3 regions of the Staphylococcus ureilyticus genome follow, and region 1 is predicted to be linked to each of the others. Evidence: riboswitches for the same ligand, from Rfam matches in the RefSeq annotation. Region 1 holds a riboswitch; each other region holds the start of a gene.

Region 1 (4,462 bases):
GACTTAGAAGTATGGTTACCAAGCTATAATGAGTACAAAGAAATCAGCTCTTGTTCAAATATTACTGATTTCCAAGCACGTCGTTCTAATATTCGTTTTAAACGTGAGAAAACAGCAAAACCAGAATTAGTGCACACATTGAATGGAAGTGGTTTAGCAGTAGGTCGTACATTTGCTGCAATCGTAGAAAACTATCAAAATGAAGATGGTTCAGTCACTATTCCAGATGCGTTAGTACCATATATGGGTGGTAAAACAGTGATACACCCAGTTAAAGAAAAATAGAAATCGTTTAAATGAATTCATCAGCGATATTTGAGAAAGTTTAAATATTAAACTTTCAAAATAGTGGTTACAAGTTAATACTGAAGTGCAAGTAGAGGTTGAGATAAATGAATGTCTCAACCTCTCATTTTATATGAATAATGAATTATAAGGCTTTTGATTTATTAAATGGCTTAATATTTTTAAAGAAAAGAAAGGGTAGGGGAGGTGTTAAATATCCCAGTTTTCAGTTTTTTAAATTTGTAAAATGACTTATTTTATTCAAATGATAAGGGGTGAGTCTAAAATAATAACACAATATTCCGAAATCTAAAATGCTGGTTTAACGGGATTTTTAGACATCGGTAAGTCTTAGGTCATACATACATAAGTCTAAAGATGTTGGATATGTCTTTTGCTTTGTATTAAACTAGTTCTATTATTTTTATAAAATGTTTGGGAGGTGGCATGATGACAACACATCTAACTTTTAAGCAAGGTGTAAAAGAATGTGTACCGACTTTGTTAGGTTATGCTGGTGTTGGTCTTTCCTTTGGTATTGTTGCAGTGGCTTCGGGTTTCAATTTAATTGAAATTATTTTATTATGTTTACTTATTTATGCAGGCGCAGCACAATTCATTATTTGTGCATTAGTCATTGCTGGAACTCCAATTTCTGCAATTGCCTTAACGACATTTATTGTGAATTCTAGGATGTTTTTATTAAGTATGACCTTAGCACCAAGTTATAAAGGATATGGGTTTTGGAATCGTATAGCCATATCTTCTCTGATTACAGATGAAACATTTGGTGTCGCTATTACACCACATCTAAAAGGTGAAAAAATCAATGATCGTTGGCTACATGGATTAAATATCACTGCATATTTATTTTGGACATTTGCTAGTGTTGTTGGTGCTATTTTTGGTAAATACATAACGAATCCCGATGCATTTGGGTTAGATTTTGCTATTACTGCAATGTTTATATTCCTAGCTGTTTCACAATTCGATGCTATTAAGCAGTCACAAGTTAAAACATATTTAGTATTAATTGTTTGTGTAATTTTGTTAATGCTTATTTTAAGTTTCTTTATGCCTTCATACGTAGCAATCATCATAGCGTCGACAATTACTGCGGGATTAGGGGTGGTGATCGATAAATGACAACGACATTACATATGTTATTAATTATTGTTTTATGCGGTGTGGTAACGTGGTTGACACGTATTATACCGTTTATATTAATTACAAAAATCAAACTATCTGAGACAGTCGTAAAGTGGCTCTCTTTCATTCCCATTACATTATTTACTGCATTGATTGTAGACGGCGTACTAGAACAACATGAAGGCTCAATGCTTTATAGTGTTAATTTGCCGTTTTTAGTAACGATGCTTCCAACCATAATCATTGCTATCATTACAAGGAGTTTAACGATTACGATTGTCAGTGGAATTTTAATAATGGCAATTTTAAGATGGATATTTTAAAGATATTATTGAAGTGACTCCCATTATCCGTTAAAATAGTAATAATTAGAATATTTTGATAATTTTAATGAAATACTTGTTAAAATGGATATTTGATTTATGCACAGCTTTTTACAATTAAAATTAAATCTTATTTCGAGAAGCAGAGGGACTTGGCCCAATGAAGCTTCAGCAACCGACTTTAATAAGCACGGTGCTAATACCAACGATTCGCTCGAATAATAAGTATTGTAACTTCTTACTTATTATAAATAGGTGAGAAGTTTTTTTACTAAGTAGGAGGTAAATGATGACAAATTATACGGTTGATACATTAGAATTGGGACCATTTACAACTGAATCAGGTGAAACGATTTTAAATTTAAAATTACGTTATGAACATGTAGGATATGAAGGACAGCCACTTGTGCTTGTATGCCATGCACTGACTGGTAATCATTTGACCTATGGTACGGATGACAATCCTGGTTGGTGGAGAGAGATTATAGATGGGGGATACATGCCTATACATGATTATCAATTTTTAACATTTAACGTGATCGGTAGTCCGTATGGTTCCAGTTCGCCATTAACAGATGCTGATTTTCCTAAGCATTTAACATTGCGTGATATTGTCAATGCAATCGAATTAGGTATTCAAACATTAGGGTTTGATCGAATTAGTATTTTAATCGGTGGGTCTTTAGGAGGTATGCAAGCGCTGGAATTATTGTATAATCATAAATTTGAAGTAGATAAAGCAGTGATTTTAGCTGCGACTGATAAGACTTCCTCATATAGTCGTGCATTTAATGAAATTGCGAGACAGGCGATTCGATTAGATCATGGTGAAGGTATGAGCATAGCAAGGCAGCTTGGTTTCTTAACGTATCGCTCCTCCAAAAGTTATGATAGACGATTTACACCTGATCAAGTTGTAAACTACCAGAAACATCAGGGGAACAAGTTTAAAAAGCATTTTGACCCATTGAGTTATTTAAGCCTGCTAGACGTCTTAGATAGCCACGATATAGATAGAGATCGTACTGATGTAGATGAAGTGTTTGGACGTCTGGATACTAAGGTTATGACTATGGGCTTTACGGATGATTTGTTATATCCAGACGATTTAGTATATGCCACAGGTGCGCGATTTAAATATCACAAGCATTGCTTTGTGCCAGATAATGTAGGACATGATGGTTTCTTATTGAACTTTAATGATTGGGCACCTAATTTATATCATTTTTTAAAAGTTTCTAAGTTCAAAAGAAAATAACGATATGATTTATTTTAGTTCATTTTGTATGATAAGACGTCTAGGATAGTTATTTTATACTTTATGAAAGTTGAAATAACTGTTTTACTATGATGTCTTCTTTTTTTTATAGCGAGCAAAATATGAAATTTGAAGTTGGAATCAACGACGGAAATGCAATTTAAAAAGGCGTTCGTTTTCAGATATTGGCCCCGATATTGAACTTCTGACAAAAAGAATTGTCAATAATTGTATAAAAGTTTTAAAGAGGTTAAAATAATAAACATAGACAAAAATTGTATAGGAGTGGCGAATTTGTTTTCTAAAATACATACTAAAGCCACTATACTTAGTGTAATTACGTTAATTATAGTTGCTTTAGCTTTACATATATTACCGATACTTGGACTCGTGTTGAGTTTATTTGCAACAATTCCAGGTATTATTTTATGGCATAAATCTGTAGAATCTTTTGGCTTAACGGCAGTCATTACAGTTGTGCTAACTACGTTATTAGGTAATATATTCGTGTTAAGTATCATGATCCTCTTGTTCGTAGTAAGTTTTGTAGTGGGTCAATTATTAAAAGAACGAACATCAAAAGAACGTATACTATATATAACAACGACTTTTATTAGTATTATTGCATTAATTGCATTTATGGTGTTACAAGCATCAAAAAAAATATCGAGTGCTGCTTCATTAATCAAACCGATTAAAGAACAGATGTATCACATAATTTCCAGCGCTTCAGTCAACGCAGATTATAAACAAATGTTTGAAGAGGCTTTCCGCCAATCAGCAGTACAACTACCAAGTTATATAATCATTGGCGTATTTCTACTTATATTAATCAATTTAATTATCACTTTTCCAATCTTGCGTAAATTCAAAATCGCTACACCCATATTCAAACCATTATATGCTTGGCAAATGAAGCGTTCTGTCTTATGGATGTATATTATTGTATTAATTTGTGTTATGTTTTCAACGCAACCAAGTGCGTTTCAAACGATCGTCTTAAACTTTGAAATTGTGTTATCATTATGTATGTACATTCAGGGGTTAAGTGTGATTCACTTTTTCGGAAAAGCGAAATCAATGCCGCCAGCACTTACAGTGATATTAATGGTAATAGGGACAATTTTAATGCCATTAACACATATTGTGAGTCTCCTGGGATTTGTAGATTTATGTATCAATTTAAAACGTATCATTAAAAAATGATTTGAGGTGGAAAAATGAACCGTCAATCCACTAAAAAAGCGTTGATTTTACCATTTATTATTATGGTGCTCACAGCAATAGCGCTTGTCGTCGTTTGGTTTATTTTTAATCAATTGATTGCAGGTATAGCTACTGTTGTATTACTCATCATAATCGTAGGGACAGTACTAATGGTAAGACAAGCTTTACAAAAATTGGATAACTATGTAGATAATCTGAGTGGAAAAATCTCAGCAAGCAG
Region 2 (4,462 bases), 1.1 Mb from region 1:
CAGATAATTTATATTAAAGTTTGCTCGTAGAAAAGTAAGTTCACACTTATAAAATACAAGTAAAAAAGCCCATAAATAAATTTTCGAAAAAATTCATTTATGAGCTATTATAACAAGATTTATATTCTTGATACTTAATTAGTTAAATGTTTCAATTTCATCCATCACACGTTGTAAATCTTCAACATTGTACTGGATACGACCATGAAAAACAAACTTATTAAAGTATTCATCAAGTTGTTCTGGTCCAACTAGCACTTTAGAATTAGTACTTTGTGCATAATTTGAAATTGTCACAGCACCTTCATCTTTAGGATTAAAATAAAGAATTGATGTCGGTGTGAATTTCAAGTTTAATTCTGTTTGTAATTCACCAGCTAGTTTTTCAATTTCATTTAAATAATTCGTATAATTTACAAATGATAAAGAATCTTTGTCATCATTTTGGTCCATAACTAAGGTTTGTGCCGTTTGTTTGTCAAGGTTTAACGTTTCAAACACTTGCTCCATCATCGGTTGTTCTTTGAATTGGTTATCATTAATGCCATTAAATACATGACCTTTTAACAACTGTGAATCTATGAGATAGAGTCCAGTACGTGTGAGTACTAAATGACTTATACGGCGTATATCACTAAAGTTATTTTTCGGTAAGAAAATATTTGCCATGATATGCATATCTTCTGGACGAATACGTTTTTCATTAACTAAGCGTTCACGAATACCAATTAATCTCATATCCGTTACATACTCACTTTTATTTTTAGAGAAAAGTTTTAATGCATCTATTTCTTGCTCTTTTGCATTTACTGTAGCTTCATAGTCCTCTTTTTGTTTAGTAACTTGCTTTTTATTTTCAATTCTTTCTTTTTCTAACTCTTCATCATGTTCATCGCTAAGTTTTTGTTCTCTTGTTTTGTATTGCTCCTCAATGGTCTGCTGTGCTTTTTTCTTACTTTTCAAAGCAACTAAAAATAAGATCAAACAAATAACTGCTACGACAATTGCCACGATTAGTCCAATTTCCATCGGGCCAAATGAATTCATAACAACAACGCTCCTTTATGTGTTCAGTAACTTAATTATAATAGATATGAGTTCATCATTCGATAGTAAAGTTTAAAAAAATTAATTACGTCATGCTTATATTTCTACGCTATCTTTTAATAAATTTACTTTATCTAATTTTTCCCAAGGTAACAGTATATCTGTTCTTCCAAAGTGTCCATATGCTGCCGTTTGTTTATATATTGGATGTTTTAAATCTAACATTTTAATAATGCCTGCTGGTCTTAAATCAAAGTGAGTTCTAACTGCTTCTACTAGTTCTGTTTCACATACTTTTCCTGTTCCAAAAGTATCTATTGCAATCGATACTGGTTCAGCCACTCCAATGGCATATGCGAGTTGAACTTCACATTTATCCGCTAAATCAGCTGCTACAATATTTTTGGCTACATAACGCGCAGCATAAGTAGCTGAACGATCTACTTTTGTAGGATCTTTACCGCTAAAGCAACCTCCTCCATGACGTGCATAACCACCGTATGTATCTACGATAATTTTACGGCCTGTTAAACCAACATCACCCTGAGGCCCGCCAATTACAAATCGTCCAGTTGGATTAATATAGAATCTTGTATTATCGTCAATTAATCCTTCCGGTACTGTTGGGTATATGACATGTTCTTTGATGTCAGCTTGAATTTGTTCTAAAGTAATGTCTTCCATATGTTGAGCTGAAACGACAATTGTATCTATACGATGTGGTTTATCTAGTTCATCATATTCCACCGTTACTTGAACTTTTCCATCTGGGCGCAAGTATTTTAAAATACTATCTTTTCGCACATCTGATAATCGTTTAGCTAATTGATGAGATAAAAATATTGGTAACGGCATATAAGTATCCGTTTCGTTTGTCGCATAACCAAACATTAAACCTTGGTCACCTGCACCAGTTGCTTCAATTTCTTCTTCTGATAAATTATCACGATATTCTAATGCATTATCGACGCCTTGTGCGATATCAGGCGATTGCTCGTCAATAGCTGTTAATATTGCCATCGTTTGACTATCGTAACCATATTTAGCACGTGTATACCCGATGTTTTTAATTGTTTCTCTTACAACTTTAGGGATATCTACATATGTAGCTGTAGAAATTTCTCCTGAAATTAATGCCATACCCGTAGTCACGGTAGTTTCACAAGCAACCCGCGCATGAGGATCATCTTTCAATATTTCGTCTAAAATTGCATCAGACACTTGGTCAGCGATTTTATCTGGGTGCCCTTCTGTAACCGATTCTGAAGTAAATAATCTTCTATTATAAGTCATAAATTAACTTGCTCCTTTGTCTTTGATTACGAAAATTCTCTTTTATTGAGCTCATTAAAAAAAGCCTTCTTCACTATATGAATAGAGAGAAGGCCCTTATACGTCCATTCGCTCTTATCGTTCAGACGCTATTTGTCCGCAAACGGTTTGGCACCTTTCTTCGTTGTAAGAAGAGGTTGCTGGGCTTCATTGGGTCCATGTCCCTCCGCCACTCAGGATAAGAGAATCCGTTAATCACTATAGTACCGAAACTAAGTACTAATGTCAATTTGATATTTATTTAAATTACTTTAAAAATGGTGTGGACTAATCAATCATATGTGTTATACTCTGTAATTGTAAAGGCTTACATTAATTTAATAGCGTTGGAGGGATATAGTATGGCGGTAGATACATACACTTACACAAAAAAAGTTCAAAACATTTTGGACAAGAAGTCTTCATTATTTCAACAATCTACAACACAGTTGTATAAGAAAATTCTTAATAATAATGAAGGAGAACTAACCGAACTAGGTGCAATTAACGCTAAAACGGGTAAATACACTGGTCGTTCACCGAAAGATAAGTTTATTGTTAATGAACCATCATACAGAGATGATATTGATTGGGGAAATATCAATCAACCTATTGAAGAAGACACATTTTTAAAATTATATGATAAAGTATTAAATTATTTAAATGAAAAAGATGAATTATATGTATTTAAAGGCTATGCAGGTAGCGATAAAGATTCACAACTCAAACTAACGGTTGTCAACGAATTGGCTTGGCATAATCTCTTCGCACAAAATATGTTTATTCGTCCTGAAACAAAAGAAGAAGCAGAAGAAATTAAATCTGACTTTACGATTGTATCAGCACCCTATTTTAAAGCTGATCCAAATATAGATGGTACAAATTCAGAAACATTTATTATTACTTCATTTAAACATAAGGTCATTTTAATCGGCGGTACTGAATACGCTGGTGAGATGAAAAAAGGTATTTTCTCCGTAATGAACTACTTACTGCCTAAAGATAATATAATGAGTATGCACTGCTCCGCAAACGTTGGTGAAAAAGGTGATGTAGCTCTATTTTTTGGACTTTCTGGTACAGGAAAAACAACACTTTCAGCAGATTCAACTCGAAAATTAATCGGTGATGATGAACACGGTTGGAATGAAAATGGTATCTTTAATATCGAAGGTGGATGTTACGCAAAAGCAATCAACCTTTCTTACAAAAAAGAACCTCAAATATATGAAGCAATTAAATACGGTACAATTTTAGAAAATGTTGTTGTAGATGAAGAAGGCGATGTCGACTTTGATGACAACTATTACACTGAAAATACAAGAGCCGCTTATCCAATCAACCATATAGAAAATATCGTTACACCTTCCAAAGCAGCACATCCAAATACGATTATTTTCCTTACTGCTGATGCTTTTGGCGTTTTACCTCCTATCTCAAAACTTAGCAAAGATCAAGCGATGTATCACTTTTTAAGTGGATTCACAGCTAAACTTGCAGGAACAGAAAGAGGTATTACTGAACCAGAGCCATCTTTCTCAACATGTTTCGGCTCACCTTTCTTACCTTTACATGCTAAAGTTTATGCAGATTTACTAGGCGACTTAATTGATAAACATGATGTGGATGTTTATTTAGTGAATACCGGTTGGACTGGTGGTAAATATGGTACAGGACGCCGTATTAGTTTAAGTTATACGAGACAAATGGTTAATCAAGCAATCACTGGACAACTAAGAGATACAGAATATATTCAAGATGATATGTTTGGATTAAATATACCAGTGGAAGTTGAAGACGTACCTCAAACACTACTAAATCCAATAAATGCTTGGAGTAAGCCAGAGGCATATAGAGAACAAGCTCAAGATTTAATCGACAGATTTAAACATAATTTCGAAAAATTTGGTGATGAAGTTTCAGATTTAGCACAAAATGGTGGCTTTAAATAAATACTTAATAAAGCACATGGACTACATTATAATTGTGGCCCATGTGCTTTATTAGTAATTTTTTTATTTTTTTCTACTTTATCCATCCATTGTTTAACTGTATATAACGCTGTTTTCATTGCAAATGGCCTTGGTACATGATCTTCATCCAT
Region 3 (4,462 bases), 600 kb from region 1:
TAATCTTTAATTTCTTTAGACTGTAATACATCCATCAACGCTTTAATTTTTTTGTCGTCTTTATGGCCTTCTTTTACACCAATCAAGTTAGCATATGGATTATCTTTTGCTTTTTCTAAAACAATTGAATCATTTTTAGGACTTAATTTTTGATCAATTGCGAAGTTTGAATTGATGATTACTGCGTCAGCATCTTCTTTTTGATAAATCTTAGGTAAGTATTCTGCCGATTGTTTATTATTAAATTTGATATCTTTTTTATTTTCTACGATGTCATCAAATTTAGCATCTTCAGTTTTAACACCTTTTTTAATTTTAATTAATCCAGCGTCAGAGAAGAATTTTAAGAAACGTCCTTCTTCTGCAGGGTTGTTTGAAACATAAACAGTAGCACCTTTTGGTAATTCTTTTAAACTTTTATATTTCTTTGAGTAAACAGCCATAGGTTCTAAATGTACATTTCCTGCTGACTCAATTTTATAGTTTTTGTCTTTCTTTTCAGTATTTAGATAAGGCGTATGTTGAAAGAAGTTTGCATCTAACTCACCTTTATCTAATAATTTGTTAGGTGTTGTATAATCGTTAATCGTTTTAATTTTTAAGTCATAACCTTTATCTTTTAGAATTGGTTTTGCTTTTTCTAATATTTCAGCATGTGGTGCCGGAGAAGCGCCAACTGTAATTGTCTTATCTTTACCTCCGCCGCCATTACCACAAGCAGCTAATACTAATGCTAAAGCGATGATTGAAGCTAAACTAAATAATTTTTTCATATAATTGTCCCCTTTAACTTAACGTTTATCTATTTTATTAGTAACTTGATCTCCAATAAATTGGATGATAAAAACAATAATTAAGATTAAAATTGTAGAAACGAATATGACATCGTTTTGGTTTCGTGTGAAGCCAGTTAGGTATGCTAAGTTACCCAGACCTCCAGCTCCAATCACACCAGCTACTGCAGTAGATCCTACTAATGCTATTGCTGTTACAGTTATTCCAGATATTAATGCTGGCATAGCTTCAGGTAACAACACTTTCTTAACTACTGTCCATGTTGTAGCTCCCATTGACCAAGCCGCTTCTATAACACCCTTGTCTATTTCTTTAAAAGCAATTTCCACTAATCTGGCGTAGAATGGTGCTGCACTGATAATTAGTGCAGGTAAAGCACCTGTTGGACCACTAATTGTTCCAAGTACTAAACTCGTAAATGGTATAAGTAGTAAAATTAAAATAATGAATGGTATTGCTCTGAATAAATTCACAATAAACGATACGACACTGTAAAACACTCTAGCTACTGGTGATTGGCTTTTAGCAGATAAGAATAAAAGCACACCAAGTATCAAACCAAAAATAAAAGCAAATATTGTAGAAATCAATGTCATATAAATTGTTTCATATGTAGCTAACCAAACTTCATCCCAACTTACATTAGGCATTGTTAGCATTTCCTGTAGAATCTCGCCGAATGAACTACCCATGCTTTAACACCTCCACAGAAACATGTTGTGCTGCTAAATCATTTTTGAACTTTTCGAATTTTTCAGAATTCACATCTAATAAATGTAATACTAAAAATCCTAGAGCACCATCCTTAGTATGCTTAATATTTGCTTCAAGAATATTAACATCTATATTATGTGTCTTTGTTATGTATGATACCAATGGTTCAGTTGTATTATTTCCTGTAAAATTCAATCGTACGATATAAGCAGTTTCATCTAATTCGATTAATTCAGAAATAGACTCATCAAACTCATCATTTAAGTCCTCTTTCACAAAGCGTTTTGTTACTTCATGCTGTGGATTTTCGAAAACATTTGACACTTGTCCTTGTTCAATGACGCGACCATTTTCCATTACTGCCACTTCATCACAAATACGTCTTATGACCTGCATTTCATGTGTGATAATAACTATTGTTAAATTTCTTTCTTCTTTAATTTTTAACAATAATTCTAGTATTTCATCCGTTGTTTGCGGATCTAACGCACTTGTAGCTTCATCGCAAAGTAAAACATTAGGTTCATTTGCTAACGCACGGGCAATACCTACACGTTGCTTTTGTCCACCCGATAACTCTGATGGATAAGCGTTTTCTCTACCCTTTAGTCCTACCAATTCCACCAGTTCAATCGCTCTTTTTTTGGCTTCATTGCGTGATACACCAGCAATTTCTAATGGAAAAGTAATATTATTTAAAACATTACGTGACCACAATAGATTAAAATGTTGAAAAATCATGCTCACTTTTTGACGTTTTTTTCTCAATTCTGATTTTGATAATTTCCCAATCGTATCTCCATCAATGATGACATCTCCTGAAGTTGGTTGTTCAAGATTATTTAAAAGTCTTATCAAAGTACTTTTACCTGCACCTGAAAAACCAACCACACCAAAAATCGAGCCTGATTGAATACTTAAATCAACATGATCTACTGCTAACACATCGTGTTTTTTCGTCTTGTATCTCTTAACGATTTGATTTAATTCAATCATTGTCGTTTCCTCCTTGTATTGCTCATTCAATTAAAAAATGCTTTCTCTTTTCACTGAAGAATAGAGAAAGCAATGTCGCTTCTCTCATCTTCTAAAGTTTATCTACTTTATGTGAATTGGCACCATTTCTATTACAGACGGTTGCCGGGCTTCATAGGGCACATCCCTCCACCTCTCGTGATAAGAGTACATTATTTAATTATCCATAATCCTACCATTGTACTAAAGATTCGTCAATAATTATTTTAAATTTTCTAACAAATAAGGCACTGATTGAAATGCATAAATTCTTTTTTGTTCTTCACCTTTAGACATAAGCATAAGTATCGGTACCGATTGTATCTCATGTTGTTGACTAAAATCAGGATGAAAATTTAAATCTATTTTAGTAATTGGTAATTTTAAAATTTCATTCGCAATATCTAACATGCGTTCTGACACTTTACATGTGCCACAAGTTGGCGTATAACCAAAAATTAGATATTTCTCTTTATCTACGTGTTCGAAAACATTAACACGCGTTTCATTCTTTACATTCATGTTAATAAACTGACCCTTTCAGCAATATAATCTAATTTGGCTTTTGCTACTTTTTCTTCATCTTTCACTATAAAACCATGTTTTGCTAACACTTTTGACAAATAGGCTTTAGGGCATCTCGCTACTTCACCATATTGTTTCTCTATGCGAATATGTTTACTTTCACTTAAATATTTTTTGAACCATTTACGTATCTTTTCACCTTCATCATCTGCATCCGCAAGCACATAAACTTGCTTGTCGTATAACGATTCTATCATCTCATCTAACTTATCAATTCCCATAGTACCGTTTGTACAAATGATTTCAATCGGTTGGTCAATCACCTGCTTCACCCGTTTCTTGTCTGTTTTACCTTCGACAATTATAACTTGGTTTAATATCGCCATGACAGTCACCTCTAAATGTGATAGTAAATTCAATTTTATATTTAGTTCTACACCATACATTATCAACATAAACATTTATTATAGTTTCTTATTAAAATCTTATAATTGAACCATTCATTTGTCACCATTGAACTTTTTAATGTTTTTGATACTTCAAAATCAATTAATATATTCAAGTGAAATTTAATCTTTTGTTATAGAAAAATAAAAACTCCATGATATATCGTATCGTGGAGTTTGATTTCATATTATTCACCGATCATTTCAGAATATTGGTCAGCTGACATTAACTCGTCTAATTGACTTTCATCGCTTAACTCAACTTTAACCATCCATGCTTTTTCGTATGGTGATTCATTAACGAATTCTGGACTATCTTCTAGTTCATCATTTGTTTCTACAACTTTTCCTGAAACAGGTGCATAAAGTTCTGAAACTGTTTTCACTGATTCAACACTGCCAAAAGATTCACCTTCATCAATATCGTCATCAGTTTCAGGCAATTCAACGAATACGATATCACCTAATTCACTTTGCGCATACTCAGTGATACCAATTGTTACTGTATTTCCTTCAATTTTTACCCATTCATGTTCTTTAGAATATTTTAATTCGCTTGGTACTGCCACGAGAATCCCCTCCTAAATGTTTTTACATATTCATGATGCCATATGAAAGGCTTACAATCAACTATTTAATTGATTTTACAATACTTCTCATGTTTTACAATTCATCGCACAAAACTTTTCTGAAGTATATAACATTTTTTTCAAAAGTTGTTAAAAATGAATTGCAAAAGCATGTGTGTTTACAACCAAGTTTCCTTGTATTGTTCCTCTTTAAAACCTACCGTTACTTTATCCCCTAATACTGCGAGTGGTCGTTTTACTAACATACCATTTGAGGATAATAAATCTAGTTTTTCTTCGTCAGAAAGGTCTTTCAATTTATCTTTAAGGCCTAGTTCACGATATTTTGCACCATGTGTATTAAATAGTTTATTGATATCTATACCTGTAGTATTTATG

What was found. Region 1 has a riboswitch for S-adenosylmethionine ahead of metX (homoserine O-acetyltransferase MetX). Riboswitches for the same ligand answer to the same signal wherever they lie in the genome.
Region 2: it holds a riboswitch for S-adenosylmethionine, as region 1 does, so the genes downstream of both, metK (methionine adenosyltransferase) here and metX (homoserine O-acetyltransferase MetX) in region 1, are expected to answer to the same signal.
Region 3: it holds a riboswitch for S-adenosylmethionine, as region 1 does, so the genes downstream of both, MUA21_RS03015 (methionine ABC transporter ATP-binding protein) here and metX (homoserine O-acetyltransferase MetX) in region 1, are expected to answer to the same signal.

The regions. Positions count from the first base shown of each region.
Region 1 is NZ_CP094825.1:14,024-18,485, forward strand. Features, by position in the region: gene serS (serine--tRNA ligase) at 1-285, shown strand, start outside; gene MUA21_RS00055 (AzlC family ABC transporter permease) at 736-1,431, shown strand; gene MUA21_RS00060 (AzlD domain-containing protein) at 1,428-1,757, shown strand; SAM riboswitch class I at 1,885-1,985, shown strand; gene metX (homoserine O-acetyltransferase MetX) at 2,047-3,015, shown strand; gene MUA21_RS00070 (DUF2232 domain-containing protein) at 3,295-4,221, shown strand; gene MUA21_RS00075 (DHH family phosphoesterase) at 4,236-4,462, shown strand, end outside.
Region 2 is NZ_CP094825.1:1,569,605-1,574,066, forward strand. Features, by position in the region: gene MUA21_RS07665 (nuclease-related domain-containing protein) at 139-1,047, opposite strand; gene metK (methionine adenosyltransferase) at 1,144-2,340, opposite strand; SAM riboswitch class I at 2,452-2,564, opposite strand; gene pckA (phosphoenolpyruvate carboxykinase (ATP)) at 2,721-4,310, shown strand; gene MUA21_RS07680 (alpha/beta hydrolase family protein) at 4,337-4,462, opposite strand, start outside.
Region 3 is NZ_CP094825.1:612,274-616,735, reverse strand. Features, by position in the region: gene MUA21_RS03025 (MetQ/NlpA family ABC transporter substrate-binding protein) at 1-773, opposite strand, end outside; gene MUA21_RS03020 (methionine ABC transporter permease) at 792-1,487, opposite strand; gene MUA21_RS03015 (methionine ABC transporter ATP-binding protein) at 1,480-2,505, opposite strand; SAM riboswitch class I at 2,587-2,692, opposite strand; gene MUA21_RS03010 (thioredoxin family protein) at 2,746-3,045, opposite strand; gene MUA21_RS03005 (toprim domain-containing protein) at 3,042-3,434, opposite strand; gene gcvH (glycine cleavage system protein GcvH) at 3,683-4,063, opposite strand; gene MUA21_RS02995 (arsenate reductase family protein) at 4,243-4,462, opposite strand, start outside.